2 regions of the Saccharopolyspora sp. NPDC045839 genome follow, and region 2 is predicted to be linked to the other one. Evidence: riboswitches for the same ligand, from Rfam matches in the RefSeq annotation. Region 2 holds a riboswitch; the other holds the start of a gene.
What was found. A riboswitch is a leader RNA that binds a small molecule or an ion and turns the genes downstream of it on or off. The one in region 2 is predicted to bind glycine.
Positions count from the first base shown of each region.

Region 1 (15,030 bases), on a different contig from region 2:
GAAGGACTCCCAGTCCTGGGCGGACTTGGGCGACCAGCCGAGTTCGGCGATGGCAGGCAGCCGCGGGAAGGCCATGAACTCGATGTGATCGGAGTTCTCCAGGGTCTCCGACCACAGCGGGGCCTCCACGCCGAGGATCGACTCCTCGGGCACGCCCTTGAGGTAGCTGCCCGGATCCCAGCCGTAGGCGTCGGCGACCTCGATGTAGCCGGCCCAGTGCAGGCCCAGCTCGGTGTTCTCGTCGTACTTGTGGTCCAGGTAGGACAGGTTCGCCGGCGACGCCAGGATCTTGTTGCCGCGGGCGACCGCCTCGTCGAGCAGCGGATCGGTGTCGGTGGTGCCCCAGTACTGCAGCACCGCGTCGCCCTCGGGCGCGCCCTTGCCGTACTCGTGCCAGCCCAGCGCGGTCTTGCCGTACTTGGCGGGCAGCGGGATCACCCGCTCGAAGAACTGCTTGTAGTCCTCGTCGGTGGTCGAGTGCGCCTCGTCGCCGCCGATGTGCAGGTACGGGCCGGGGGTGATCGCCGCGAGCTCGCGGATGACGTCCTCGACGAACCGGTAGGTGATGTCCTTGTCCACGCAGAGCGAGCTGAAGCCCACCTCGATGCCGGTGTACAGCGGCGGCGCGACGCCGTCGCAGTTGAGCTCGGCGTAGGAGGCCAGCGCGGCGTTGGTGTGCCCGGGCATGTCGATCTCGGGCACGACGGTGATGTGCCGGGACGCCGCGTACTCGACGATCTCCGCGTAGTCCTCCTGCGTGTAGTAGCCGCCCGGGCCGCCGCCGACCTCGGTGCTGCCGCCGTGCTCGGTCAGCCGCGGCCAGCTGTTGATCTGGATCCGCCAGCCCTGGTCGTCGGTCAGGTGCAGGTGCAGCCGGTTGATCTTGTAGCGGGCGACCTGGTCGATGTAGAGCTTGACCTGCTCCACGGTGAAGAAGTGCCGGGCGACGTCGAGCATCGTGGCCCGGTGCTCGAACCTCGGCTTGTCGACGATCTCGCCGCCGGGCACGGTCCACGGCCCGGACTGCTCGGTCGGGTTCTCGATCGCGGCGGGCAGCAGCTGCCGGAGCGTCTGCACGCCGTTGAACAGGCCTTCGGGGCTGCTCGCGTGGAGGCCGATGCCGTCGTCGGCCACCTGCAGGCGGTACCCGGCCGGGCCGAGCTCGGGGGGTCCGTCCAGCGCCAGCGAGATCCCGCCGGAACCCTCGTTGACCGGGACCGGGAAACCGGTGGCCGGGCGCAGGACCCCGGCCAGGTACTCGCCGACCTCGGCGGCGTCGCCGGCGGCCTCGATCGAGGTCTGCTCGGTGAGTTCGAAGGTGGTGCCGGGGTCCGGCTGCACCGACTCGGGTGCGGGGATGATGTTCTCCATCGCGGTGTTCTCCTCGGCTGGTGCGCCGCCGGCGGGAGCTACGAGCCCACCGGTGAGCAGCGCACCCGCCACGACGGCGAGCGCTGCTTTGCGCACCGTCGGTAGGGGCGGTCTGGTCATGTGCCTCGCTCCATGATCGGGGAACGGCCCCATAAAGGTATAGACCATATTTGGAAGCGGCAGCCTCCAACTGGGCGTATCGGGCATGTCGAACGGCCCGCCTCAACGAGCCCGGGTGAGCACCGCACCGATGGACGCCGCGGTGACGCAACCGAGCGCGACGACCTGGGACGGGGTCAGCAGCTCGGCCAGCAGCAGCAGGCCCGCCGCGGCGCCGGCCGCGGGCTCCAGGCTCTGCAGCACGCCGACGACCCTGGGCGGAATCCGGCGCAGCGCGGCCATTTCCAGCGAATAGGGCACGACCGCCGACAGCACGGCGATCCCCAGCCCGGCCAGCAGAACGGCAGGGGAGAGCAGCGCCGTCCCGGACTCGGCGATCCCGAACGGCAGCGCGATGACGGCGGCGCACGCGACGGCCAGCGCCAGCGGCGAGCCGTCGCTGCTGAGCCCGCCGGCGCGATGGCTCAGCAGGAGGTAGCAGCCCATGCCGGCCGCCGACACCAGGGCGAGAGCGACGCCGATGGCCGGTAGCGGAGCGCCGATCGGGCCGCAGAACAGGAAAACACCCACCGCCGCCAGCGCGGCCCACAGCACGTCGCGCGGCCGCCGGGAGCCCAGGAGCGCTACGGAGAGCGGGCCGAGCAGCTGAAGCGTGCTGGCGACTCCCACCGGGAGGTGCGGCAGCGCGAGGTAGATCACGTTCATCGCCGCGATCGCCGCGCCGAACGCGATGATCAGTCCCCGCGAGCGCCAATCCGGCGGGATCTGCGGGCGCCACAGGACCAGCAGCACCGCGGCCGCCAGCGACAGCCGCAACGCCGCGACGCCGAGCGGCCCTGCGGCGGAGATCAGCTGCTTCCCGAAGGCCTGTCCGAACTGAACGCTGACCACAGCCCCCAGCACGAACAGGAACGGCGATGCGCCGGTAGCGGAGCGCTGCGGCGGGGTCGAAGTGTTCACGGCTGAAGCCTGGGGCTCACCGCCCGTTCAGGTCCATCTCGCTTTTCTGCCGCGCATTGTGAAGAATCACCTACATGATCGACCTGCGCCGGCTCCAGGTCCTCCGGGTGCTCCGGGAGGAGGGCACGGTGACCGCGACCGCGCGGGCGCTCTACCTGACGCCCTCGGCCGTCTCGCAACAACTCCGGTTGCTGTCCCGCGAGATCGGTGCCGAGCTGCTGCAGCCCGAAGGCCGCCGGGTCCGGCTCACGCCCGCCGCGCACATCGTCCTGGAGCACGCCGACGCGATCGCGGCCGAATGGGAGCAGACCCGCGCCGACCTGGCCGCGCATTCCGGCGGCGCGGTCGGACAGGTCCGGGTGGGCGGCTTCGCGACCAGCTTCGGCTCGCTGCTGGCGCCCGCCGCCGCCAGGCTCCGCGCCTCGCACCCGCGGCTGGAGGTGCGGCTGCGGGAGACCGACATCGACGACAGCCTGCGGCTGCTGCTGGCCGAGCAGGCGGACATCGCGATCCTGCCCGTCCCGGGCAGCCCGCCGCTGGACGATCCGCGCTTCGACCAGCGGCTACTGCTAGACGACCCGCAGGACCTTGTGGTGCCCGCGGCGCACGGGTTCGCCGAGCGCGACTCCGTGCCGTTGGCCGAGACCGCGCACGAGACCTGGATCGCGCCGCACCACGACCAGTTCCAGCTGATCGAGGTCGCGTGCGCGGCGGCAGGCTTCGCCCCGCGGGTGGCGCACGAGGCGGCGGAGTGGAACTCGGTGCTGACCCTGGTGTCGCACGGGCTCGGCATCTGCCTGCTGCCCAGGCTCGCCACCGTCTCACCAGACCACCACGTGGTGCGAATCCCGTTGCGGGACAAGCCGGTGCCGTCGCGCAGCGTCCTCACCTGCGTGCGCCGGGGCAGCCGCGCCCAACCCGCGATCGCCGCCGTCCTCCGAGCGCTGGAGGAGGTCGCGCGGAACCGGCGGAGCGGGTGAGGCGTCGCGCCTACCTCTCGCCGCGCAGCGCGGGCCGCAGCTTGTCCAGCACCGCCGGGTCCTCGATGGTGGAGGGCACCCTGGTGTCACCGGTGTCGGCGATCTCGCGCATCGACTTCCGCAGGATCTTCCCGGAACGCGTCTTGGGCAGCCCGTCCACCACCGACACGTCGCGGAACGCCGCCACCGGCCCGATCTGCGCCCGCACCGCCGCGACCAGCTCGTCCCGCAGCGCCTCCTCGGAGATGTCCACACCGGACTTCAGCACCACGAACCCGCGCGGGACCTGGCCCTTCAGCGAATCGCGCACGCCGATCACCGCGCACTCGGCGACCGCCGGGTGCGCCGCGAGCACCGCCTCCATCGAGCCGGTCGACAGCCGGTGCCCGGCGACGTTGATCACGTCGTCGGTGCGGCCCATCACGAACACGTAGCCGTCGGCGTCGACGTAGCCGTTGTCGCCGGTGAGGTAGTAGCCGGGGTAGCGCGACAGGTACGACTCGCGGAACCGCTCGTCGTCGCCCCACAGCGTCGGCAGCGTGCCCGGCGGCAGCGGCAGCTTCAGGCAGATCGCGCCGTCGGTCTCCGGCGGCAGCGGGTTCCCGGCCTGGTCCAGCACCGCCACGTCGTAGCCGGGCACCGGCACGGTCGGCGAACCCGGCTTGACCGGCATCGGCTCCAGCCCGCGCAGGTTCGCGCAGATCGGCCAGCCCGTCTCGGTCTGCCACCAGTGGTCGATCACCGGCACGCCGAGCTTCTCCGACGCCCAGTGGTAGGTCTCCGGGTCCAGCCGCTCGCCGGCCAGGAACAGCGCCTGCAGGCCCGAGATGTCGTGGCCGGCCAGCAGCTCGGCGTTCGGGTCCACCCGCTTGATCGCCCGGAACGCGGTCGGCGCGGTGAACAGCGCCTTGACCCGGTGCTCGGCGATGACCCGCCAGAACGCGCCCGCATCCGGCGTGCCCACCGGCTTGCCCTCGTAGACCACGGTGGTCGCCCCGGTCAGCAGCGGCGCGTAGACGATGTAGGAGTGGCCGACCACCCAGCCGACGTCCGAGGCGGTCCAGAAGACGTCGCCCGGCCCGATGTCGTAGATGTTGGCCATCGACCAGCGCAGCGCGACCGCGTGCCCGCCGTTGTCGCGCACCACGCCCTTCGGCCGCCCGGTGGTGCCCGAGGTGTAGAGGACGTACAGCGGATCGGTGGCCTTCACCGGCACGCAGTCGGCCGGTTCGGCCTGCGCCAGCGCATCGTGCCAGTCCACGTCGCGCGGCCCGAGCTCCGCGCGGGCCTGCTCGCGCTGGAACACGATCACCCGCTTCGGCTGGTGCTCGGTCGCCCGCAGCGCCTCGTCGACGATCGGCTTGTACTCGACGATCCGGTTCGGCTCCAGGCCGCACGACGCGGCGACGATCACCGTCGGCCGGGCGTCGTCGATGCGCGCCGCCAGCTCCTTGGGCGCGAAGCCGCCGAAGACCACCGAATGCACCGCGCCGATGCGCGCGCAGGCCAGCATCGCGACGACGGCCTCGGAGATCATCGGCATGTAGATCACGACCCGGTCGCCCGGCTCGGCGCCCTGCGCCCGCAACGCCCCGGCGAACAGCGCCACCCGGTCCAGCAGCTCCCGGTACGTCCAGCGGCGCACCTCGCCGGTCATCGCCGAATCCCAGATCAGCGCCTGCTGATCGCCGCGCCCGTCGCGGACGTGCCGGTCCAGCGCGTTGAAGCAGGTGTTGAGCTCGCCGTCGGGGAACCACCGGAAGAACGGGTCCGCGGTGGCGTCCAGGGCCCGCGACGGTGCCCGCTCCCACTCGATCGCGGCCGCCGCGTCGAGCCAGAAGCCCTCCGGATCGGCCGAACTCCGCCGGTAGGCCTCAGCATAGGCACCCATGACCACGTTCCTCCTGCATCCACCCCGATGTCGCCTGTCGTCCTACCGCACAACGCGGCGTAGCGCCAGGGTCACCGGTAGCTATGCGCGAAACGCTTTTGTCACAACCGAAACACGGCCGATCGGACGAACGGCCGCGCGGACTTCGGCCGCGCTGAGCGCCGCCCGGACACCCGGGTGCAACTCGGCGACACAACGTGTCCGTTTGGCGCTGGACGGGCAGATCGGCGCGACAGAGCGTGCTCGTCCGAACACAATCAAGCCGAAGTCGATGATCGGGCTAACACCACGGCGCATCGCGCCGACAACCGAATCGGAGGTGCTACAACGATGAGCACGGAACCGGCCTTGTCCGCACAGGCATCCGCCGCCCAGACCGCCGCTGCCCCTCGGGTCGAACCCGGCTGCGGCCCCGCGACCACCGAACTGCCCACCGCGCCGTGCAGCGTGGTGTGGAGCGGTGGCCATTCCTACGTCCTCGAGGGCTCCACCGGGGCCCGCTGGGCGGGCGTCGACGACCGCGGCAGGGCCCGGTTCCTCACCGATGCGGACCTCCGCCGCCGCGGCTGGAGCCGCACCAGGGCGTAGCGCGCCCGGTGGCCGACGGCTCCCGCCGTGGAGCAGCCCGATCGACCGGCTTCGCGGGAGCCCGGCCGCCAAGTGTGTTGTGCGAGGAATGTGAGACCCTGATCTGGTCGGGATGCACAAGTTGCGTCCGAAGCGGGGGCAGGACGCACAACCATTCAGGGGAGGCTCGTGGTGCAGGATGCTGAGCGCACCACGGAAGACACCACGAGCGGGGATCGCGGGATGAATCCCGATCCGGCTGGGCAGGGCCCCGCGGCGGAGCGCCCCGATCCGGGCATGGCCCGGATACGGGAGGCCGCCGCCGGCGTGTGGGCCGATCCATGGTGGACACTTCCGAACCTGCTCAGCGTGATCCGGCTGGCCGGCGTGGCGGTGTTCCTCTGGCTGCTGCTGGGCCCGAAGGCCGACCTGCTCGCCCTGCTGGTGCTGGTGATCAGCGGCATCACCGACTGGCTCGACGGCAAGCTCGCCCGCTGGCTCAACCAGTACAGCCGCATCGGCGAGCTCCTCGACCCGGCCGCCGACCGCCTCTACATAGTCGCGACCCTGGTGGCCTTCGTGCTGCGCGACGTGGTGCCCTGGTGGGTCGCCGCCGCGCTGGTCATCCGCGACGTGGTGCTGACGCTCTGCCTGCCGGTGCTGCGCTGGCACGGCTACGAACCACCGGACGTGCACTACCTCGGCAAGGCCGCGACGTTCTGCCTGATGTACGCGTTCCCGCTGTTGCTGCTGGTGCAGGAGGACTTCCCGCTGTCCGAAGTGGTCCGACCGATCGCCTACGCCTTCACCTGCTGGGGCGGCGCGCTCTACCTGTGGGCCGGCATCCTCTACCTCGGCCAGGTGATGGCGGCGGTCCGCCAGGCCCGCGCCAGACCGGCCTGAGCGCCGTCCGGACGTCCCGCGTGCAGGGCGCCGTCTGCCGAGCCGATCGGCGGGCGGCGCCCTTTCGCGTCGCGCGCTGGAGGGTCGCCTTGCGGCCCGCGCCGCGTGGTGAATACGCTCGCCGAGCCGATCACGCGAAACTCCGTGACCGGTGATCCACAGCACCAGCGGAGCAGGGAGGCGGGACCACGTGGCGGCCCCGGACGAGATCAAGTACACCGAAGAGCACGAGTGGATTCAGCGCACAGCTGAAGACAAGGTGCGCATCGGTATCACCGACTACGCCCAGCAGCAGCTCGGCGACGTGGTGTTCGTGCAGCTGCCGGACCTCGAGCAGCAGGTCACCGCCGGCGAGTCGATGGGCGAGGTGGAGTCGACCAAGAGCGTGTCGGAGATCTACGCGCCGGTCACCGGCGAGGTGGTGGCCCGCAACGAGCAGCTGGAGGAAGAGCCGGAGCTGGTCAATTCGGCCCCGCTGGGCGACGGCTGGATGGTCGAGCTCAAGCTCGCCGACCCGGCCCAGCTGGACGGTCTGCTCGACGCGGCGGCGTACCAGAAGCTGACCGAATCCTGATCCGACCAGGCAAGATCGTCGGTCTGTCAGGGGTCGAGAGGAAGATGTCGGGAGTCCCGCGTCCCGTGCCTGCACCTGCACGGTACGTTGGGCACATATTTGGCACGATCTATCCGCGTAGAGGAGAGCTCAGGTGAGCCAGAACAGCGGCTTCGGCGACGTACCGCCGGAGCAGTCACCGGAGACCACCTCGGTCTTCAGGCCCTTCCTCTCGGAGCCGGAGAGCACCGAGAGTGCGTCCCCGGAGCCCGCCGCCGCATCCGGGGTCGATGCGCTGCCCGCAGGGTCCGCCCTGCTGGTGGTCAAGCGCGGCCCCAACGCGGGATCGCGATTCCTGCTGGACCGGGAGACCACCAGTGCGGGACGGCACCCGGACAGCGACATCTTCCTCGATGACGTCACGGTTTCCCGCCGGCACGCCGAGTTCCGGCGCGAGGGCAACGACTTCGTGGTCGTCGACGTCGGCAGCCTCAACGGCACCTACGTCAACCGGGAGCCGGTCGACACCTCGGTGCTGGCCAACGGCGACGAGGTGCAGATCGGGAAGTTCCGGCTGGTGTTCCTGACCGGCCCGATCGACGGGGGCCCGGGCGCCCGCTGAGGGGCCCTTGGACCGACTAGTCCATCCGCCAGCGGGGCGGCGCCGAAGCGGCGTCGCCCCGCTGGCGCGTGAAGGTAGTGCGCAGCCGAGATCGATGACTTCCCGCGCGGGGAATTTCCCGCCGTCGCAACCGGTTTCCACGTTGTAGCGGCCGCCTTTCGACCGGTCCGGCGGACGGGTCGGCGGTGTATCGTGCTGGTAATGCTCGATGAAGAGCTCAGCCAGCGGTTCGGACCAGATGCACCGGCAGGAAGGCCGCGGATTCGGTGGTCGACCAGACCGCTAAAGGGATGGGCGTGTCCGCCGCAACGCGGGTAGCGTCGGAGGCGTCGGTGCGCGATCCTCGACGGGGATGTCACGCTTCGGCGCGCTGGAGGAGGCGATGTGACGATGAGCAGCGAGATGCGCGTCGTCGGCGTGCGAGTTGAACTACCAGCAAACCAGCCGATTCTGCTGTTGCGCGAGGCGCACGGCGAGCGTTACCTGCCGATCTGGATCGGCTCGGTCGAGGCGACCGCCATCGCGCTGGAGCAGCAGGGTGTGCGGCCGCAGAGACCCCTTACCCACGACCTGTTGAAGGACGTCATCGGCGCCCTCGGGCGCGACCTGGAACAGGTGCGGATCACCGACCTGCAGGACGGCACCTTCTTCGCCGAGCTGGTGTTCGACGGGGATGTGCGGGTCTCCGCGCGGCCGAGCGACTCGGTGGCGCTGGCGCTGCGCATCGGGGTGCCCATCCACGCCGACGAATCGGTGCTGGACGAGGCGGGGCTGATCATCCCGGACGAGCAGGAGGACGAGGTGGAGAAGTTCCGCGAGTTCCTGGACTCCGTCTCCCCGGAGGACTTCCGCGGCGCCGACACCTGAGCCCGCCGATCGACCGACGACACAGCCCGGCCCCCGTCTGCGCGAGCAGGCGGGGGCCGGGTCGTCCGGGTGCCCCGCGCGTCGCGTTGACCTCCCCGCGGGGCAGGCATACCGTCGAACTTACGCGAATTGCCCCGGTGTGATTCGGCCGCTGGGCGGTGTTCGCGGCCTCGGACCGCGATGGTCCGGGAGCTGGTGATCGTCGTCGGCTTCGTGCCGGACGAGGGGAGGCAGGCGTGGTCGAGGAAGCGTCCAACCGGGATGCTGCCGTGGAGCAGGGCGAGCTGTTCCCCGATGCCTCGCTGCCGGACGAACTGGTCGGCTACCGGGGTCCGGCCGCCTGCCAGATCGCCGGCATCACCTACCGCCAGTTGGACTACTGGGCGCGCACCAAGCTGGTAGGCCCGTCCATCCGCGGCGCCGCCGGCTCCGGCTCGCAGCGGCTGTACTCGTTCAAGGACATCCTGGTGCTCAAGGTGGTCAAGCGACTGCTGGACACCGGGGTGTCGCTGCACAACATCCGGGTCGCGGTGGAACACCTGCGCAACCGGGGCGTGCAGGACCTGGCCAGGCTGACGCTGTTCAGCGACGGGACGACGGTCTACGAGTGCACCTCTGCCGAGGAGGTGGTCGACCTGTTGCAGGGTGGCCAAGGGGTGTTCGGCATCGCCGTCAGCGGGGCGATGCGCGAGATCAGCGGCACGATCCACGACTTCCCGGCGGAACGGGCCGACGGCGCGGAGCTGGTCCCGATGGACGACGAGCTGTCCCGCCGGCGGCGCGACCGGCAGGCCGAGACCGGCTGAGCCGACCGGACCCACCCGGGTGGTGTGCGGCCGGTGACATCGCTGGTCCGCTCGGACCCCCTGATCGGGTAAGCTGCGGCACATCGCCGACCCCGTGCGGGAGAGTCCGGCCCGGCCTAGGCCGCGGTCGGCGCCGAAGGAGCAACCCTCCCCGACAACCTCTCAGGCCACCTGGACCGCACGGGCGAGATACCTCTGGAAAGAGGGCGCACCACGACCGTGGTGCACCCCGCCGACGGTGCAAGCCCGGTTCCCGGGTGAAGCTCTCAGGCGTTCGCTTCGCGGACAGTGACAGAGGGGGAGAGCAGGGCAGCTTCGGCTGCCTGCCGCCCTTTTGCCGCCGCGACGATTGAGGTTTGGCGATGACCGACGTGACCCACGACCGCATTCCCCTGGCCGCCCTGGAGCACGGCACGCCGTTCGCCGACCGGCACGTCGGCCCGATGCCGGCCGAGCTCGCGCGCATGCTCGACGTGATCGGCGTCGGCTCGCTGGAGGAGCTGGGGCAGAACGCCGTGCCGGACACGATCCGGGAAGGCGACCTGCAGCTGGCGCTGCCGGAGCCGGCCACCGAGTCCGAGGCGCTGGCCGAGCTGCGCGAGCTGGCCCGCCGCTGTCGCCCGCACACCGAGATGATCGGGCTCGGCTACTACGGCACGGTCACGCCGCCGGTGATCCTGCGCAACGTGCTGGAGAGCCCCGCCTGGTACACGGCCTACACGCCGTACCAGCCGGAGATCTCGCAGGGCCGGCTCGAAGCGCTGCTGAACTTCCAGACGATGGTGGCCGACCTGGCCGGGGTGCCGGTGGCCAACTCGTCGATGCTCGACGAGTCCACCGCCGCGGCCGAGGGCATGACGCTGGTGCGCCGCGCGGGCCGGTCGAAGTCGCCGCGGTTCGTGGTGGACGCCGACACGCTGCCCCAGACCATCGCGGTGATCGAGACCCGCGCGGAGCCGCTGGGCATCGAGGTCGTCGTCGCCGACCTCGCCGCGGGTGCGCAGGCGTTGCCGGACGGCGAGTTCTTCGGCGTGCTGCTGTCCTACCCGGGCGCTTCCGGCGCGGTGCGGGACCACGAGGAGATCATCGCGGAGGTCCACCGGCGCGGCGCGAAGGTCGTCGTCGCGGCCGACCTGCTGGCGCTGACGCTGCTGCGCTCGCCCGGCGAGATCGGCGCGGACGTGGTGGTCGGCAGCACCCAGCGGTTCGGCGTGCCGATGGGCTTCGGCGGCCCGCACGCCGGGTTCATGGCCGTGGCCAAGGGCTTCGAACGGCAGCTGCCGGGGCGGTTGGTCGGCGTGAGCGTCGACGCCGACGGCAACCAGGCCTACCGGCTGGCGCTGCAGACCCGCGAACAGCACATCCGCCGCGAGAAGGCCACCAGCAACATCTGCACCGCGCAGGTGCTGCTGGCCGTCGTGGCCTCGATGTACGCGGTCTACCACGGCCCGGCCGGGCTGCGGTCGATCGCGACCCGCGCGCACCGGATGGCGGCGGTGCTCGCCGAGCAGCTGCGTCGCGGCGGCGTCGAGGTGCTGCACCGGGAGTTCTTCGACACGATCGTCGCGAAGGTGCCGGGCAAGGCCGACGACATCGTCGCCACGGCCCGCCGGGGCGGCATCAACCTCCGCCGCGTGGACGCCGACCACGTCGGCATCAGCTGCGACGAGACCACCACGCGGGCGCACCTGGCGACGGTGTGGCAGGCCTTCGGCGTCACCGGCGGTGACGCCGACGAGCTCGACATCGAGACGCCGGACGCGCTGCCCGCGGCGCTGGAGCGCACCTCGGAGTACCTGACCCACCCGGTGTTCCACACCCACCGCTCCGAGACCTCGCTGCTGCGCTACCTGCGGCGGCTGTCGGACAAGGACATCGCGCTGGACCGCAGCATGATCCCGCTGGGCTCGTGCACGATGAAGCTCAACGCGACGGCCGAGATGGAGCCGATCACCTGGCCCGAGTTCGGTTCGCTGCACCCGTTCGCGCCCGCGCAGGACGCCGAGGGGCTGCTGTCGATCGTCAAGGACCTGGAGACCTGGCTGGCCGAGGTCACCGGCTACGACGCGGTGAGCCTGCAGCCCAACGCCGGCAGCCAGGGCGAGTTCGCCGGCCTGCTGGCGATCCGTGCCTACCACCGCAGCCGTGGTGACGAGGACCGGGACCTGTGCCTGATCCCGGCGAGCGCGCACGGCACCAACGCCGCCAGCGCCGTGATGGCCGGGATGCGGGTGATCGTGGTCCGCTGCGACGACGCCGGCAACATCGAGCTCGACCACCTGCGCGAGCTGGTCGCGGAGCACGCCACCGACCTCGCCGCGATCATGATCACCTACCCGTCCACGCACGGCGTGTACGAGAGCACCGTGCGCGACGTGTGCGGGCTGGTGCACGACGCGGGCGGCCAGGTCTACGTCGACGGCGCGAACCTCAACGCCCTGATCGGCCTCGCGCGGATGGGCAAGTTCGGCTCCGACGTCTCGCACCTGAACCTGCACAAGACGTTCTGCATCCCGCACGGCGGTGGCGGCCCGGGCGTCGGCCCGATCGGCGTGCGCGAGCACCTGGCGCCGTTCCTGCCCAACCACCCGCTGCAGCCCGCCGCCGGACCGGCTACCGGTGTCGGCCCGATCAGCGCCGCCCCGTGGGGCAGCGCCTCGATCCTGCCGATCTCCTGGGCGTACGTGCGGATGATGGGCGCCGACGGCCTGCGCCGGGCGACGCTGACCGCGGTCGCGGCCGCCAACTACGTCGCCCGCCGCCTCAACAACTACTTCCCGGTGCTCTACACCGGCAAGGGCGGCTTCGTCGCGCACGAGTGCATCCTCGACCTGCGGCAGATCAGCAAGACCAGCGGCATCACCGTCGACGACGTCGCCAAGCGGCTGGCCGACTACGGCATCCACGCGCCGACGATGTCGTTCCCGGTGGCCGGGACGCTGATGGTCGAGCCGACGGAGAGCGAGAACCTGGCGGAGCTGGACCGGTTCTGCGAGGCGATGATCGCGATCCGGGCGGAGATCGACAAGGTCGTCGCCGGGCAGTGGCCGGCCGACGACAACCCGCTGGTGGGTGCCCCGCACACGGCGGCGTCGCTGGCCAAGGACTGGGACCACGCCTACTCCCGCGAGGAGGCGGCCTACCCGCTGGGCACCGACGTGACGAAGGTCTGGCCCCCGGTGCGCCGCATCGACGGCGCGCGCGGAGACCGCAACCTCGTCTGCTCCTGCCCGCCCCTCGACGCCTACCAGGCGTGATCCGTCCACGACGCCCCCGGACCGCTGTTGCGGCCGGGGGTGTCGTGGTGTCCGGGGCCGGTGACACGCCGGGGGCGGTTCGGTTTGCGACGGGGCGGCGGCTGATGACACGGTGGCCCCTTCAAACCGACCGGCTCGGAGAAGGGGTTGAGCACAATGCTCACCATCAGTGAGAGCGCCGCAGATGTCATCAAGCTCGTCCTCGCCGGCGGCGACTCTCCGGAAGGTTCCGGCCTGCGCATTGCGCCGGCGGGTGAAGGACTGCAGGCGTCGATCGCCGCCGAACCGCAGTCGGGCGACGAGGTGGTCGAGGTATCCGGCGTGCGGGTGTTCCTCGAACCGCAGGTCGCCGCGCTGCTCGGCGACAAGGTGCTGGACGCCGAGCGGGACTCCAACGGCGAACTGGCGCTGGCCGTCCGCGACTGACCGAACGGGCTCGAACCGTCGTCCTGGGTGTTATGCCCGGGACGACGGTTTTTTCTCGCCGGACTGCGATCTAGGCCTCCTGCCAGCTACTGGTGATTGCGGTATTGCGGCAACTACTCTCGATGCGCAGCTGTTCCGGCCAGGAGGGAGCGCGCCGTGCCGACCACCACGCTCGCCATGCACATGAGCGACGGGTTGCTCAACGCGCAGACGGCGGTGCTGTTCGCGGCCGTGGCGATAGCCGGGCTGGCGGTCGCGCTGACCAAGGCGCGGGCCGACCTGGACGACCGGACGGCGCCGATGGCGGGGTTGGTCGCCGCGTTCGTCTTCGCCGCGCAGATGATCAACTTCCCGGTGCTGCCCGGCGTCAGCGGGCACCTGCTCGGCGGGGCGCTGGCGGCGATCCTGGCCGGGCCGTGGGTCGGCGCGCTGTGCGTGGCGATCGTGCTGGTGGTGCAGGCGCTGCTGTTCGCCGACGGCGGGCTGACCATGCTGGGCGCGAACATCACCAACATGGCGCTGATCGGCACCGCCGCCGGCTACCTCGTCGCCCTCGCATTGCGCCGCTTCGCGCGGCGGAGCCGGACCGGTCTGCTGGTGACCGCCTTCGTCGCGGCCTGGGTGAACACAGTCGCCGCCGCCGGCGGCTTCATCCTCGAATACGCGGTCGGCGGCGCGGCCGGTTTCGGCCTCGGCACGGCCGCGGTCGCGATGGTCGGGGTGCACTGCCTGATCGGCATCGGCGAGGGCGTGATCACGGCGGCCACGGTGGGTGCCGTCGCGGCCGCCAGACCGGACCTGGTCCACCTGCTGCGGACCGGGAAGAAGACGGAGGAGAACGTGCGATGAGCGCCCCACGTCGGCGTTTCCTGCTGGTCTTCGGCCTGTTCATCCTCGTCATCGCGGGTGGCGTGGCCTACTTCGCGGACGCCGACCCCGACGGGCTGGACGCGGTCACGCAGCGCGGCTGCACCGTGGTGGAGACCGAGCAGGGCGAGCAACTGGAAGGGCAGTGCATCGCGCAGCACGCCCAGGACCACGCGTTCTCCGGCGGCCCGCTGGCGGACTACACCGTCGGCGGAGATGACCGCTGGACCGGGGTGGCCGGGGTGATCGGCGCGGTGGTCACGCTCGGTGCCGCCGGAGGGTTGTTCTGGGGCCTGCGGCGCCGGACCGGGGGCGAATAGCGGTGGGAGCCGGTCACGCCGGCGCGCTGCACCTGCCCGGCGACTCGGTCCTGCACCGGTCGGCGCCCGAGGTCAAGATCGTGGCGGCCTTCCTGGTGGTGCTGTGCGTGGTGGCGACGCCGCGCGAGGTGTTCTGGGCGTTCGGCGGGTACGCGCTGCTGCTGTTCGGGCTCGTGCTGGTGGCCCGGGTTCCGCCGCGCTGGCTGGCCGGCCGCCTGCTGATCGAGGTGCCGTTCGTGGTGCTCGCGCTGGTGCTGCCGTTCACCGCCGGCGGCGCGACCACCGAGGTGGCGGGCCTGGCGCTGTCCACCGGTGGCCTGCTGTCGGGCTGGAACATCCTGGTCAAGGGCACGCTCGGGTTGGCCACGTCGGTGCTGCTGGCCGCCACGACCGCGCCGCGGGAGCTGGTGGTCGGCCTGCAGCGGCTGCGGGCGCCCCGGCTGCTGATCACCATCATCACGCTGATGCTGCGCTATGCCGAGGTGATCGTCGCGGAGGCCAAACGGATGCGGGTCGCGCG
Region 1 is NZ_JBWKKH010000017.1:112,181-127,210, reverse strand. It holds gene AC07EQ_RS23700 (beta-N-acetylhexosaminidase) at 1-1,491, opposite strand, end outside; gene AC07EQ_RS23695 (EamA family transporter) at 1,594-2,451, opposite strand; gene AC07EQ_RS23690 (LysR family transcriptional regulator) at 2,526-3,431, shown strand; gene AC07EQ_RS23685 (propionyl-CoA synthetase) at 3,442-5,322, opposite strand; gene AC07EQ_RS23680 (hypothetical protein) at 5,653-5,910, shown strand; gene clsA (cardiolipin synthase ClsA) at 6,079-6,792, shown strand; gene gcvH (glycine cleavage system protein GcvH) at 6,983-7,366, shown strand; gene garA (glycogen accumulation regulator GarA) at 7,500-7,967, shown strand; gene AC07EQ_RS23660 (bifunctional nuclease family protein) at 8,358-8,834, shown strand; gene AC07EQ_RS23655 (MerR family transcriptional regulator) at 9,071-9,640, shown strand; glycine riboswitch at 9,728-9,829, shown strand; gene gcvP (aminomethyl-transferring glycine dehydrogenase) at 10,003-12,897, shown strand; gene AC07EQ_RS23645 (HesB/YadR/YfhF-family protein) at 13,054-13,323, shown strand; gene AC07EQ_RS23640 (energy-coupling factor ABC transporter permease) at 13,501-14,172, shown strand; gene AC07EQ_RS23635 (PDGLE domain-containing protein) at 14,169-14,510, shown strand; gene cbiQ (cobalt ECF transporter T component CbiQ) at 14,513-15,030, shown strand, end outside.
Region 1: another riboswitch for glycine. It lies ahead of gcvP (aminomethyl-transferring glycine dehydrogenase); the one in region 2 lies ahead of gcvT (glycine cleavage system aminomethyltransferase GcvT).

Region 2 (15,030 bases):
GGTGGGAACGACGCAGGTCTGCGCGCCGTGCTTCAGCGCGATCTTGGCGGTGTCGTCGGTCGCGCCGTCGACCACCACCAGCCTGTCCACATCCAGGCCGCAGCTGTAGGCCGGGATCCCGTCGAGCACCTCGCCGAGCGCCTCCTCCTCGTTGTAGGCGGCGATCAGCACGACCACCGGCGCTAACGGCTGGTCGCCGTAGCGCGCGGCGTAGTCCTCCAGCGCCGCCCGGTCCACCTCGCTCGGGAAGGTCGTGGGCATCCTTCAACTCTCCTTCGGGGATTCGGGGCGCGCGATCAGGGCGGTCGCGCCGAGCGCACCCGCGAGCGGGATCAGGATCAAGCCGGGCAACTGGTAGCGCCAGGAGAACTCCATCGCCGCGGCGGTGCCCAGCACGGTGATCGCCAATCCGGCGGGCAGCAGGCACACCGCCCGCAGCCCGGAGCCGCGGGCCCGGCCGACGCCGAGCACCGCGAGCGCCGCGACCACCAGCGCACCGCCCAGCACGATGCCCGGCGTGTAACCGCCGCCGAGCTGGTAGGCGCGCAGGAATCCGGCCAGCGCCGGGTCGACCGAGTACGTGCCGTCGCCGTAGAGCTCCGTCCACTCCGCGACGTACCAGTCGGGGGCGAACATCGGGTAGACCGGCTGGAACTGCCAGCGGTCCAGCGGCACGTCACCGGGGGTCTGGGTGCGGGTCGGGGCGAATCCCTTGAGGAAGTCGCCGGCCATCCCGCCGAGCACGTCCAGCGGCTGGTGCAGCAGGACCTTGCGGGTGAGCGAGCCCTGCGCGGCGGCGACGTCCATGTCCGCAGGCAGGAACTTCACGACGTTCTCCGGGACGTTCCAGAAGTGGATGTAGAAGTCGATCCCGTTGGCGGCGCGGCGTTCCAGCGGCTCGTTCGGGCAGACGAGCTTCTCCTCGACCGTCAGGTCCAGGTCCTCGCACTCGGCGACCGCGGCGGCGCGGCCGTACAGCGCACCGCCGCCGGAGCCGCCGAGGCCCAGCGAACCCGTCCACGTCAGGTGGTACAGCGAGTAGCCGAACACGCCGGCCGCGAACCCGCCGACGAGCGCGCCGGCGGCGATCAGCCGCCGCGGCCAGCCCTCCCGCGGCCGCCAACCGGTGGCCAGCAGCACGAACACCGCGGCGGGGACCACCAGCGTCACGCCCACGACGCGCACCGTCACCGCCGCGGCGAGCACGATCCCGGCCAGCGCGGCGAGCCTCGGGCCGGGCGCGCCCCACCAGGTCAGCACGTAGATCGCGACCAGCAGCAGCACCTGGAACAGCAGATCGGACATGATGTTCTGCTCGATCTGCAGCTGGTAGGCGTCCAGCAGCACGGGCGCGGCGGCCGGCGCCGCGAGCCACGTCCGGGCCCCGAAACGCCGCAGCAGCGCGTAGATCCCGATGCCGAGCCCGATGCCGAGCAGGTGCTGCACCACGACCACGCAGGTCAGGCCGCCGATGGCCAGCAGCGGCCACAGGAACAGCTCGTAACCGATCGGGTTGATGCCGCCCGGGAAGAACGCCCCGACGTCGTCGAGGTAGCGGAAGGAGTCGATGTAGAGCAGCGCGGGCCGGTAGGCCAGCTGCACGACGATGCGCAGGGCCAGCCCGGCGAGCAGGAACAGCGCCAGCAACCAGTGCAGGCGGAGGGCGCGCGCGAGCGCCGCGCTCATCGCGCCCCGCGGAAGTCCGCCCAGACCGTGCGCAGGCCCTCGGTGAGCTCGACGCTCGGGCGGTAGCCGAGCTCCCGCTGCGCCTTGGACACGTCCACGATCACCGCGGGCATCTCGCCGTTCTTGGCCTGCACGTGGGTGACCGGCACGTCCTCGCCGGTGGCCGCGCGGACCGCGTCGATGAGTTCCAGCACCGAGATCGAGCGACCCGAGCCGATCACCACGGTGCCGGTGTACTGCTTGTCCCACGCGGCGAGCACGCCCTGCACGACGTCGTCGACGTGCACGAAGTCCCGCGACTGCGAGCCGTCGCCGTACACCTCGACGCCGCTGCCCGCCGCTGCCGCGCGCATCAGCCGCGGGATGAAGCTGTCCTTGTGCCCCATGCCGGGCCCGTAGATGTTGGTGAAGCGCAGCGCGCAGGTGGCCAGCCCGTACGACCCGGCGTAGCCGGAGAGCAGCATCTCGCACGCCGCCTTGGTGGCGCCGTAGGGCGTGAGCGGGCGCAGCGGCAGCGCCTCGGAGATGGTGCCGCGGCCGATGTCGCCGACCACCGCGTTGGTGGAGGCGAGCAGGAACCGCCCGATGCCGCGTATCCGCGCCAGTTCCAGGAGTTCCTGGGTGACCGCGACGTTGCTGGCGTAGGTCTCGGCTGGCTGGTCCACCGAGCGGAGCACCGAGGTGATCGCGGCCAGGTGGACGATCCCCGCCGTGCCGGCCGGGACCGCCGCCTCGCGCACCGCCGGATCCCGCAGATCCCCGTCGACGTGGGTCAGCAGCTCGCCGCGCAACTCGGCGGGCGGGTCCTGCAGGCCGACGGTGGTGACCGGCGTGCCGCGCTCCAGGAAGGCACGAACCACGGCTCTGCCGACGAAACCGGTGCCACCGGTCACGACGACGCGATCGGCCTGGGCAGTGTCTGCTTCGGGAGTAGTGGCGCTGCTTGGCACGCGCCCGACTCTAACCGCCGCCGAAATCGCCCCGGTTCACACCCTTCCCACTACTGGGCCAGGAATTCCCGGAGCCCGTTCAGCCCGGTCCGGTAAACGCCGTGCGCGAAGGTCTTGTCCATCCGCTCCTCGTCGGCGGCGTCGGCGTCCCAGTGCGAAAACCACTCGACGAAGCTGTGCCCGGTGTCGGTGATCGGCGCGACCCGGATCGTGGAGCGGTAGCTGCGCACCGGGAACGGGCTTTCCACGAAGTCGTAGGTGTAGCTGCGCTCGACGTCGTCCAGCGACACCAGCCGTTCCCGGACCACGCCGCCGTCGGCGAGCGTCAGGTACCGGACGCAACTCACCGCGTCGGCGACGCCGCCGCCCTCGATCTCGCTGCGTTCGATCGCCGGGTGCCACTGCGGCAAGCCGTCGAAGTCGCGCACCACCTGCCACACCTGCTCGGCAGACGCCTCGATCACCGCGCTCGTGTAGGACTTCGCCACCGTTTCCTCCTCAGAACTTCAACTGCGTAAAGGCTTTCGTCTGCTCGGTCAGTGCTTGCTCGGTCGGCAGCCGCTCCATGCTGCTGGCGCCGTAGAAGCCGTGGCAGCGCTTGGTCCGGGACAGCACGTACGCGGCATCGTCCGGCGTCGAGATCGGCCCGCCGTGGCAGAGCACCAGCACGTCGTCGCGCACTTCGGCCGCCGCCTGCGACCACTCGTCGATCAGGGCCACGCACTCGTCCAGCGACTTGGCGGTCTCGGCGCCGATCGCGCCGCCGGTCGTCAGCCCCAGGTGGCACACGATGATGTCCGCGCCCGCCTCGGCCATCGCCCGCGCGTCGGCGCTGGAGAACACGTACGGCGTGGTCAGCAGGTCGGCCTCGCGCGCGGCGGCGACGAGCTCGACCTCCAGGTCGTAGCCCATGCCGGTCTCCTCCAGGTTCGCCCGGAAGGTGCCGTCGATGAGCCCGACGGTCGGGAAGTTCTGGATCCCGGCGAACCCGAGGTCCCGCAGCTCGCCGAGGAACCGGTCGCGCAGCATGAACGGGTCGGTGCCGTTGACGCCGGCCAGCACCGGGGTGTGCCGCACCACCGGCAGCACCTCGCGGGCCATCTCGACCACGATGTCGTTGGCGTTGCCGTAGGCCAGCAGGCCGGCCAGCGACCCACGCCCGGCCATCCGGTAGCGCCCGGAGTTGTAGATGACGATCAGGTCGATCCCGCCGGCCTCCTCGCACTTGGCGGACAGGCCGGTGCCCGCGCCGCCGCCGACGATCGGCTCGCCGCGCTCGACCTTGGCGCGGAACCGGCGCATCAGTTCGGCCCGGTCGAATCGGCTCATGCTCTCTCCTACCTGGTTCTCTCGGCAGATCCGGCAACTTCCCGGAACGCCGCGACCAGCGCGGCGGCGAACTCCGGATCGTTGACGTTGTGCGGTACCCGCTCGACCCGCCGGTCCACGGTCTGCCGCACCTGGCCCTCCAGCGTCTCGAACAGCACCGCGTCCGCCTCGGGGTCGTGGAAGGGCTGCCCAGGGGCGTCCAACATGGACACTCCACCGACCGGGAGGAGGAAGCGCACCGGGCCGTCGCAGGCGTTGAGCTTGGCGGCGATGAACTCGGCGATGCGCCGGCATTCCGCCGCGGACGTGCGCATCAGCGTGACCTGCGGGTTGTGCGCGTAGAGGTTGCGATCCCGGTACTGCGCCGGAACCGTGTCCAGCGCGCCGAAGTTCACCATGTCCAGGGCGCCGCAGGAGCCGACGTAGGGCACCCCGGTGCGGGCGATGGCGTCCAGCCGCCGCTCCCCCGCGCTCATCACGCCGCCGGCGATCAGGTCGCACACCTCGGTGGTGGTGATGTCCGCGACGGCGCGGATCAGGCCGTCGTCGACGAGCTTCTCCATGGCGCGACCGCCGGTTCCGGTCGCGTGGAACACCAGCGGGTCGTAGTCGGCGGCCAGCTGCTCGGCCACGGCCGTCACGCACGGCGTGGTGACTCCGAACATGGACAGCCCGACGGCGGGCTTGTCCTCGACCGCGGGCACCGGGCGCGTCACGGCGCCCAGCAGCGCGTGCGCGGCGTTCCCCAGCACCTGGCGGGAAATCCGGTTCAGCCCGGCGACATCGGTGACCGACGGGAACATCGCGATGTCGGTGGCGTCCACATAGGCCGAAACGTCGCCAGAGGCCACTGTGGACACCATGACCTTGGGCACGCCGACCGGCAGCGCGCGCATCGCGGGCGTGATCAGCGCCGTGCCGCCCGAGCCGCCGAGCCCGATGATCCCGGCGACGTCCCGCGCGGCCAGGAACCGCTCGAACGCCACGGCCATCGCGGCGACCGCCGAGCCCCGATCGCCGGTGAACACCGCGTCGGGCCCGCCCGGGTGGTGCGCGGCGACTTCGGCGGCCGACACGTCCGCGCCGGAACTCCCGCCGGTGGTGGACAGGTCCACGGTGACCACGGGATGCGCGCCCGCGATCAGCGCGGCGACGTAGTGCAGCTCGGCGCCCTTGGTGTCGAAGGTCCCGACGACGTACGCGCTGCCCATTGGCCCTCCGCGGCTCGGAATCGAGTCAACCCCGCGAAACTCTACTGGCGGCGCCGCCCTCGCACAGTCGGCAGATCAGGCGACTACTGCTCCAGCCGCTTCTGCGCCTCGGCCAGGTTCCTGGTGACCTTCTCGATCGCCCGCTCGAAGCCGTCGCTGAGCTTGTCCAGCTCCGTCTCGAACGCCTGCATCGTGCGATCCGGCTTCCCGGCGGCGTCGTCGAGAGCGGCGTTGACCGCCTCCTGAACGGCGGCCGCGATGGCCGCGACCCCGCTGCCCAGCAGCCGCGGCTCCAGGTGCAGCTCGTCGACCTTCCCATCGGCACCGACGGTCACCCGCACGGCGCCCCCGGCAGCACTGCCCTCGCCACGCACGTCGTCCGCCATCACGTGCCCTCCCGCTTCGCCTGGTCGTCGTCGTTGAGCCGCAACGTCATGGCCACAACTACACACAGTATCGAATACGAGAACGGCCCCCGGCTCGGTCGCCGGGGGCCGTTTCGCCGTTCGGTCAGTGGCTCTTGCCGTCCTTGCCGAAGAACTTGTTCTTGACCTGGTCGATCTTCTCCTTGTTCTTCGGGTCGGAGGCGTACTTCTTGGCCTGGTCGATCACCTTGCGGCCCTGCGGGCTGCTGGCGAAATCGGCGACCTTCTTGAACAGAGACATCGTCGCTCCCGGCGGATCGGAGTCACGGCTACCACCAGGCTACCGACAAATCGGTCACGTATCAGCCGAGGACCCCGCTGATCGATGCGTGGCCCTTCAGCAGGTTCCGCGCCACGGTGCGGCGCTGGATCTCGTCGGTGCCCTCGAAGATGCGCAGCAGCCGCAGGTCGCGGTACCAGCGCTCGACCGGCAGCTCCTTGGTGTAGCCCATGCCGCCGTGCATCTGCAGGACCCGGTCCACGATCTCGTTGGCTCGAGTGGCGCCGAAGAGCTTGGCCACCGACTGCGCGTGCCGGGAGTCCATGCCCTGGTCGACCTGCCAGGCCGCCTGCAGCACGAGCCAGCGCAGCGCCTCGATCTCCACCGCGGAGTCGGCGATCATCCACTGGATGGCCTGGCGCTCGGCGATCGGCTTGCCGAAGGTCTCGCGGGTCTTGGCATATTCCATGCCCATCTCGACAAGCCGTTCGCAGGCGCCGAGGGCGTGCGCGGGCAGCAGGTAGCGGCCGCGGCCGATCCACTGCATGGCGAGCTTGAAGCCCTGGCCGACCTCGCCGAGCACGTTGTGCTCCGGGACCCGCACGTTGTCGAACACCAGCGCGGCGGGCTGCCGCTCCCACGGGCCCATGATGTCGATCGGCTCGGACTTCCAGCCCGCGTCGCGGTCGGCCAGGAAGCAGGTGACGCCGCCGTTGGCGCCCTTCTCCCGGTCGGTGACGGCGAAGACCATCACGAAGTCGGCGTCGATGCCGCCGGTGATGAAGGTCTTCTCGCCGTTGATGACCCACTCGTCGCCGTCCTTGACGGCGGTGGTGCGCAGGTTCTTGGCGTCCGAGCCGGCGCCGGGCTCGGTGATCGCGAAGCACGACTTGCGGGTGCCCTCGATCGTCGGGAGCAGGTAGCGCTCCTTCTGGTCGTCGTTGGCGTAGTACAGGATGTTGTCGGCGTAGCCGCCGAAGCGGAACGGCACGAAGGTACGGCCGAGCTCGACCTCGATGAGCGCCGTCATCACCGCCGACAGGCCCATGCCGCCGTACTCCTCGGGCGTCTGCACGCCCCAGAACCCGGCCTGCTTCGCCTTGTCCTGCAGTTCCCGCTGCTCGTCCTTGGTCAGGCCGCGTTCCCCGGCGCGCTCGCGGCGCAGCACCTCCTGTTCCAGCGGCACCAGTTCGCGCTGGACGAAGTTGCGCACCCAGTCGCGGATGTCGCGTTCTGTGTCGGACAGCGAGAAGTCGACCATCGCCGGATCCTTTCCTGCGGCCAGCTAACTAACGGCGTTAGTTTTGTGGCAGCCTAAGACGGTCCCGGCGACCGCCGCAAGGGATCCGACGAGGAGAAGACGTGCCCAGACCGACCACCCCCCGGCTGTCGCCGGAGCGCATCCGGCGGATCGGCCTGGAGATCATCGACGCCGACGGCCTCGAAGCGCTGTCCATGCGGCGGCTGGCCGAACGGCTCGGCGTTCGCGCGGCGTCGCTGTACAACCACGTGTCGACCAAGGACGAGCTGCTGAACGAGATCGCCGACGACGTGATAACCGCAGTGGACGTCGCCGGCTTCGACGCGGACTGGAAGACCGGCCTGCGCACCTGGGCGCGCTCCTACCGGGCCGCCCTGATCGCCCACCCGAACCTGGTCCCGTTCCTGGCCTACGGCCCGGCCCGCCGGGAGAACGCGCTGCGCCAGGCGGACGCGGTGCACGGCGGCCTGACCAGGGCGGGCTGGCCGCAGCGCTACGCCACGATGATCGGCGCCTCGACGAAGTACCTGGTGGTGGGCTCGGCGATGGGCTCCTTCAGCGGCGGCTTCCCGGACGACGCGGCGCTCTACGGCGACCGCTTCCCGCACCTGAACAGGGCCCACCTGCTCCGCGAGCACGCGGCGGAGATCGACGCCGACAGCTTCGAGCTCGCCCTGGCCGCCCTCGTCGACGGCCTGGAGAAGCAGTACCGCGAGCTCAGCGCCTGAGATCACTCACCCGCCCGGTTGACGTGGGTCACGTCGGTTCGTAGCGTCGGCGTTCACACAACCGAATACCGCGCCCACGACGTCGTGCGGGAGAGACTCCGGCCCGTTCCGGGACCGGAGCGCCGAAGGAGCAATTCTCCCCAGCAAACTCTCAGGCACCGGCACCGCACGGCACCAGGCGAACACGGAGAAAAGCAGGAGCGCCCGCTTCTCGCCCACGGTGCAAGCCGCCCCCTCGCGGGCGGCGAAACTCTCAGGCCAATGACTCCGGGGAGACCGCCCGACCAGCGCAAGCCCGCGCAGGTCGAGGTCGAGGCGTCCCCGATAAGGTTGGGCTCAGTGAGCTGACCGGCCCTCGACTGCCGACCGGCGCCCACCAGGAGGAGTCTCACCATGTCGTCGCCACGACAGACGCCCTTGCACCACGTGCACGAAGCCCTCGGGGCGACGTTCACCGAATTCGCCGGCTGGCGGATGCCGCTGCGCTACTCGGGCGACACCGCCGAGCACAACGCGGTGCGCACCGGCGCCGGCCTGTTCGACCTGACCCACATGGGTGAGATCCGGATCAGCGGGCCGCAGGCCGCCGAGGCGCTGGACTACGCGCTGGTCGCCAACGCGTCCGCGATCAAGCCCGGCCGCGCCCGCTACACGATGATCTGCAACGCGGCCGGCGGCGTGCTCGACGACCTGATCGTCTACCGGCTCGGCGACGAGGAGTTCCTGGTGGTGGCCAACGCGGCGAACGCCGCCGTGGTCTCCGCCGAGCTGGCCGAGCGCATCGGCGGCTTCGACGCCGAGCACCAGGACGTCTCCGACGACTACGCGCTGATCGCGGTGCAGGGCCCGAACGCGGTCGCGATCCTCGCGCCGCTGACCGACACCGACCTCGCCGAGGTCAAGTACTACGCGGGCTACCGCAGCCGGGTCGCGGGCAAGGACGTGCTGCTGGCGCGCACCGGTTACACCGGCGAGGACGGCTTCGAGCTGTTCACCGCGCCCGGCGACGCCGAGGCGGTCTGGCAGGCGCTGACCGAGTCCGGCGCCGAGCACGGCCTGCAGCCCACCGGGCTGTCCTGCCGCGACACGCTGCGGCTGGAGGCCGGCATGCCGCTGTACGGCAACGAGCTGTCCGCCGAGCTCACGCCCTTCCACGCCAACCTCGGCCGGGTGGTCAAGCTGGACAAGGCCGGCGACTTCGTCGGCAAGGACGCGCTGGCCGCCGCGGCCGAGAAGCCCACCGAGCGCACGCTGGTCGGCTTGAGCACCGAGCAGCGCCGGGCGCCCCGGCACGGCTACCGCGTGCTGGACGCCGACGGCGCCGAGATCGGCGTCGTGACCAGCGGCGCCCCCTCCCCGACCCTCGGCCACCCGATCGGGATGGCCTACGTGGACCGCGACCACAGCGAACCCGGCACGCAGCTGCAGGTCGACATCCGCGGCAAGACCGTCGCGGTGCAGGTCGTCGAGCTGCCGTTCTACCGCCGCAATGCCTGAAGAGAAATACACAGGAGGCAACACCATGTCGACACCGGACCTGTTCAACGACCAGCTGGCCGCGGTGGACCCCGAGGTGGCGGCGGCGGTCGGCGCCGAACTCAACCGCCAGCAGAGCACGCTGGAGATGATCGCCTCGGAGAACTTCGCACCGCAGGCCGTCCTCGAGGCGCAGGGCTCGGTGCTGACCAACAAGTACGCCGAGGGCTACCCGGGCCGCCGCTACTACGGCGGCTGCGAGCACGTCGACGTCATCGAGCAGCTGGCCATCGACCGGGTCAAGGAGCTCTTCGGCGCGTCCTTCGCCAACGTGCAGCCGCACTCGGGCGCGCAGGCCAACGCGGCGGCGATGTTCGCGTTGCTCAAGCCGGGTGACACGATCATGGGCCTGGACCTGGCGCACGGCGGTCACCTGACCCACGGCATGCGGATCAACTTCTCCGGCAAGCTCTACAACGTGGTGCCGTACCACGTGCGCGAGGACGACCACCGCGTCGACATGGACGAGGTCGCCAAGCTGGCGCGGGAGAACAAGCCGCAGATGATCATCGCCGGCTGGTCGGCGTACCCGCGGCAGCTGGACTTCAAGCGGTTCCGGGAGATCGCCGACGAGGTCGGCGCCTACCTCATGGTCGACATGGCGCACTTCGCCGGCCTGGTGGCCGCCGGACTGCACCCGAGCCCGGTGCCGCACGCCCACGTCGTCACCACCACCACGCACAAGACGCTCGGCGGTCCGCGCGGTGGCGTGATCCTGTCGGCGGACACGGAGTTCGCGAAGAAGTTCAACTCGGCGGTGTTCCCGGGCCAGCAGGGCGGGCCGCTGGAGCACGTGATCGCCGGCAAGGCGGTGGCGTTCAAGGTCGCCGCCGGCGAGGAGTTCAAGGACCGGCAGCGCCGCACCGTGGAGGGCGCGCAGGTCCTGGCCGAGCGGCTGCTCGCCGACGACGCCGTCAAGGCCGGCGTGCAGCTGGTCTCCGGCGGCACCGACGTGCACCTGGTGCTGGTGGACCTGCGGGACTCCGAGCTGGACGGCAAGCAGGCCGAGGACCGGCTGCACGAGATCGGCATCACCGTCAACCGCAACGCGGTGCCCAACGACCCGCGGCCGCCGATGGTGACCTCCGGGCTGCGCATCGGCACCCCGGCGCTGGCCACCCGCGGCTTCGGCAAGGAGGACTTCGCGGAGGTCGCCGACATCATCGCCGAGGCCCTCAAGCCGGGCTTCGACGAGCCGGCGAGCGCGAAGCTCCGGGAGCGGGTGGAGGCCCTGGCCGCCAAGCACCCGCTGTACCCGAACCTCTGACATGTGATCGGCGGGTAGCCCCGAACGCCGCATTTCGGTCCGCGATGACCGAAATGCGGCGTTTCATGTTTGCATCCTAAGTGGACGATGTTGGAACTGGGAAAAGGCTCGATTTCAACTGTGCCCAATCGCTTGCCAGCACTGCCCGGATGCCGGATTATCTGCGCAGTTTCAGCGAAACACGCTGGCGATTAAGGAGTCACGTTCGATGAGCCAACCAGAGGCCGAGGAGTACCGGAAGGATCTGAGTACCCGGCACATCAACATGATCGCGATCGGCGGGGCGATCGGGGTCGGGCTGTTCCTCGGCTCCGGCAAGGCGCTGCACCAGGTCGGGCCCGGCTTGATCCTGATCTACGCGATCGCCGGGCTGATGATCTTCTTCGTGATGCGGGCGCTCGGCGAGCTGCTGATGTACCGCCCGGTGAGCGGATCGTTCGCGGAGTACGCGGGCGAGTTCGTGGGCCCGTGGGCCAAGTTCGCGGTGGGCTGGGGCTACTGGCTGGTCTGGATCGTCACCGGCATGGCGGAAATCACCGCGGTCGGCGAGTACTTCCAGTTCTGGTTCCCCCACGTGCCACAGTGGATTCCCGCCCTCGGAGCGCTGATCGTGCTCTCCGGCGTGAACCTCATCGCGGTGAAGCTCTTCGGCGAGTTCGAGTTCTGGTTCGCCCTGATCAAGGTGCTGGCCATCATCGGCCTGATCGTGCTCGCCGCCGCGATCCTGGTGTTCGGCTTCAGCGACCTCGGGGACACCGCGTCGCTGAGCAACATCTGGTCCCACGGCGGGTTGTTCCCCAACGGCGCGGCGTCGTCGCTGCTGGCGTTCCAGATCGTCATGTTCGCCTTCGTCGGCGTGGAGATGGTCGGCCAGACCGCCAGCGAGAGCAAGAACCCGCAGAAGGTCCTGCCGCGGGCCATCAACTCGGTGATGTGGCGGATCCTGATCTTCTACGTCGGCGCGCTGATCGCCCTGACCGCGCTCGTGCCGTGGACCCAGTTCCCGACCACCGGCAGCCCGTTCGTGCACGCCTTCACCCTGATCGGCATCCCGGCCGCCGCCGGCGTGATCAACTTCGTGGTGACCACCGCCGCGCTGTCGTCCTGCAACAGCGGCATCTACTCCACCGCGCGGATGCTGCGCACCCTGTCGGAGGACCGCCAGGCGCCGCGCTCGGTGGGACGCCTCAGCGGCCGGGCGGTGCCCGCGCGGGCCATCGGGATCACGTTCTGCGCGATGCTGATCGGCGTGGTGCTCAACTACTTCGTGCCGGAGCAGGCGTTCACCTACATCACCAGCGCCAGCACCGCGGGCGCCATCTTCACCTGGGGCATGATCGTGATCGCGCACCTGGTCTACCGGCGCAAGGTCGCCCGGGGCGAACTCCCGGCCGGGCCGTTCCGGATGCCACTCGCCCCGTACTCCAACTACGTCGTGCTGGCCTTCCTCGCGCTCGTCGTGGTGCTGCTGGCCTTCGACGCCGAAACCCGGATCGCGCTGTACATCACCCCGGTGCTCGCGATCGCGATGGTGATCGGCTACCTCGCGGTGCGCAACAAGCAGCCGCAGCAGGAGCCCGCGAACAGGTGAACGCCTGATCAGGATTCCAGGTAGTGCAGGACGGCGAGGACCCGGCGGCTGTAGCCGGTGGTGCGGGCGAGGTCGAGCTTGTCGAAGATCGCGTTCGCGTGCTTCTCCACCGCGCTCTGCGAGATGTGCAGGTGGGTGGCGATGCCGGCATTGGTGCGGCCCTGCGCCATCTGTTCGAGGACGTCCCGTTCGCGGGGCGTCAGCAGCGACTGCGGATCGCGGTCGCTGCCGGACAGCAGGCGCCGCACCACCTCCGGGTCGAACGCCACTCCCCCGCCGGCCACCCGCTGGAGGGCGTCGAGGAACTCGTCGACCTGCACCACCCGGTCCTTGAGCAGGTAGCCGACTCGCGCGGTGTCGCCGGTGAGCAGCTCGACCGCGTAGCGCTTCTCCACGTACTGCGAGAGCACCAGCACGCCGACGGCGGGGAACCGGCGCCGGATCTCCAGCGCGGCGCGCAGGCCGTCGTCGGTGTGCGTAGGCGGCATCCGGACGTCGACGACGGCCACGTCCGGCTGCCACGCCGCCACCTCCGAGAGGAGGCTCGGCGCGTCCCCGACGGCGGCCACCACGTCGTGCCCCTCCTCCGCCAGCAGGCGCACCAGGCCCTCGCGCAGCAGGGTGGAATCGTCGGCCAGGATCACCCGCACGGCAGCTCCGCGACGATCGTCGTCGGACCGCCGACGGGACTGTCCACTGTGAACTTCCCGTCCAGCGCCGCGACGCGCCGGGCCAGGCCGGAAAGCCCGGCGCCGCGCACCGATGCGCCGCCGGCGCCGTCGTCGTCCACCCGAACCACGAGCCACCCCTCTTCCCGTTCGACCCGGACGGCGACGATACCCGCGCCCGAGTGCTTGGCCGCGTTCGTCACGGCCTCCGAAACCACGAAGTACGCCACGGCCTCGACCTCCACGGCCGGCCGCTGCGCCACCTCGTACCGCAGCTCGACCGGCATCCCCGCGCGCTCCACCAGCGCCGCCAGGGCCGGGTGCAGGCCCCCGGCGTCCAGCGCGGCCGGGTAGACCCGCCACGCGACATCGCGGAAATCCCGGAGTATTTCCTGGGATTCCTCGTGCGCCTGGCGCAGCAGCCCGGCTGCCCGGTCGCCGTCGCCGGCGCGCCGGGCCCGGCCGATCAGCATGCCCAGCGCCACCAGCCGCTGCTGCACGCCGTCGTGCAGGTCGCGTTCGATGCGGCGGCGTTCCTCGTGGATCGCGGCGACCACATCGGAGCGCGTGGTGGAGAGCTGTTCGACCCGTTGCCGGAGCTGCTCGGCCCGGTCCGGTTCCAGGAACCGCTCGCCGAGCGCGCGGTCCATGACCGCGACGCCCGCGAGCCCGGTCAACGCCAGGAAACCGAGCACCGAGCAGAAAACGATCAGGTAGACCGTGAGCCAGAACTTCTCGGTGCCGGAACGGCCTTCCAGCGGATCCCCGACTGTGGTCCAGAGCTCGACGAGTTCGACCAGCATGCCGACCGCGCCGTAGGCGATCAGGAAGAGCACGATGCCACCGAGCAGCCCGACCGCGCAGCGGACCGCCAGGTACCGCAGCGCGCGAGCGCCGCCTGGCCGGCCGGCATGGTTGCTGTCCAGGTACTTCGCCAGGCGCCGCCGTTCGAGTTCGGCCAGCGCCTGCGCCCCGGCGAACGACAGCGAGGCGACCCGGGATCGCAGCCGGGGCAAGATCAGCAGCCCGGCCAGCGCCAGACCGGCCGACAGCACGAAGACGAGTTCGGCCAGCGCCGTGCCCGCACCGAGCACGACGCCGAGGAGCACCCGCAGCCATCGACGCATGATCCGAGCCTAGCCACGGCGGCAACCTGCGGTTTTCCACAGGTGGGTCGCCGGGAAACCGCATTCCGCGCGGTGCTGCGGATTCCTAGCGTTCGGATCATGAACTTCCTCGCACAGCCCGGCACCGCCCAGACCGATGGACTGGTCGGCTGGATCACCGGGCTCATGGAAACCATCGGCGGCCCCGGCGCGGGGATGGCGGTGGCACTGGAGAACCTGTTCCCGCCCATCCCCAGCGAGGTGATCCTGCCGCTGGCCGGATTCGCCGCGAGCCGGGGCACGATGAGCCTGCTCGGCGCGATCCTGTGGACCACGCTCGGCTCGCTGACCGGCGCGGTCGTGCTGTACTACCTCGGCGCGTGGCTGGGCCGCGACCGCACCCGCGCGATCGCGGCGAAGCTGCCGCTGGTCAAAGTGTCCGATGTGGACCGGACCGAGGCGTGGTTCGCCCGGCACGGCACGAAAGCGGTGTTCCTGGGCCGGATGGTGCCGATCTTCCGCAGCTTCATCTCGCTGCCCGCCGGGGTGGAGCGGATGCCGGTGCCTGCCTTCCTGGTGCTGACCGCGCTCGGCAGCCTGATCTGGAACACCGCGCTGGTGCTCGCCGGCTACCTGCTGGGGCAGAGCTGGTGGATCGTCGAGTCCTACGTGGGGATCTTCCAGAAGGTCGTCGTCGTCGCGGTGGTCGTCGCGGTCGTCTGGTTCGTGGCCGCGCGGGTCGTCCGGATGCGCAAGGCCCGGGCGTGACTCACGGTTCGAGCTCGGCGCGCAGCCACTCGTGGAACTCGCCGATGTGATGTTCCGAGGGCACCAGCACGCCACCGCCGGCATAGGCGCGGGAGCTCATCGCCGGCTGGCAGCGCTCGCAGGCGTCGAAGTCCTGCTGGTTGACCCGGTGGAACAGCTCGACCGAGCGGGACACGTCGTGGCCCTGCTCGACCACCTCCGGCGCGTACAGCCAGTCGCACTCGACGAGCGTGCGGTCGGCCGCGAGCGGGAACATCCGGTGCACGATCACGTGGTCCGGCACC
Region 2 is NZ_JBWKKH010000029.1:941-15,970, reverse strand. It holds gene AC07EQ_RS31740 (glycosyltransferase family 2 protein) at 1-261, opposite strand, end outside; gene AC07EQ_RS31735 (hypothetical protein) at 265-1,686, opposite strand; gene AC07EQ_RS31730 (NAD-dependent epimerase/dehydratase family protein) at 1,683-2,636, opposite strand; gene AC07EQ_RS31725 (SRPBCC family protein) at 2,687-3,124, opposite strand; gene AC07EQ_RS31720 (phosphoenolpyruvate hydrolase family protein) at 3,135-3,965, opposite strand; gene AC07EQ_RS31715 (Tm-1-like ATP-binding domain-containing protein) at 3,974-5,176, opposite strand; gene AC07EQ_RS31710 (YbaB/EbfC family nucleoid-associated protein) at 5,260-5,562, opposite strand; gene AC07EQ_RS31705 (hypothetical protein) at 5,687-5,842, opposite strand; gene AC07EQ_RS31700 (acyl-CoA dehydrogenase family protein) at 5,904-7,082, opposite strand; gene AC07EQ_RS31695 (TetR/AcrR family transcriptional regulator) at 7,184-7,810, shown strand; glycine riboswitch at 7,888-7,987, shown strand; glycine riboswitch at 7,988-8,088, shown strand; gene gcvT (glycine cleavage system aminomethyltransferase GcvT) at 8,204-9,307, shown strand; gene glyA (serine hydroxymethyltransferase) at 9,333-10,613, shown strand; gene AC07EQ_RS31680 (amino acid permease) at 10,822-12,204, shown strand; gene AC07EQ_RS31675 (response regulator) at 12,213-12,854, opposite strand; gene AC07EQ_RS31670 (sensor histidine kinase) at 12,845-13,999, opposite strand; gene AC07EQ_RS31665 (DedA family protein) at 14,099-14,746, shown strand; gene AC07EQ_RS31660 (aromatic ring-hydroxylating oxygenase subunit alpha) at 14,748-15,030, opposite strand, start outside.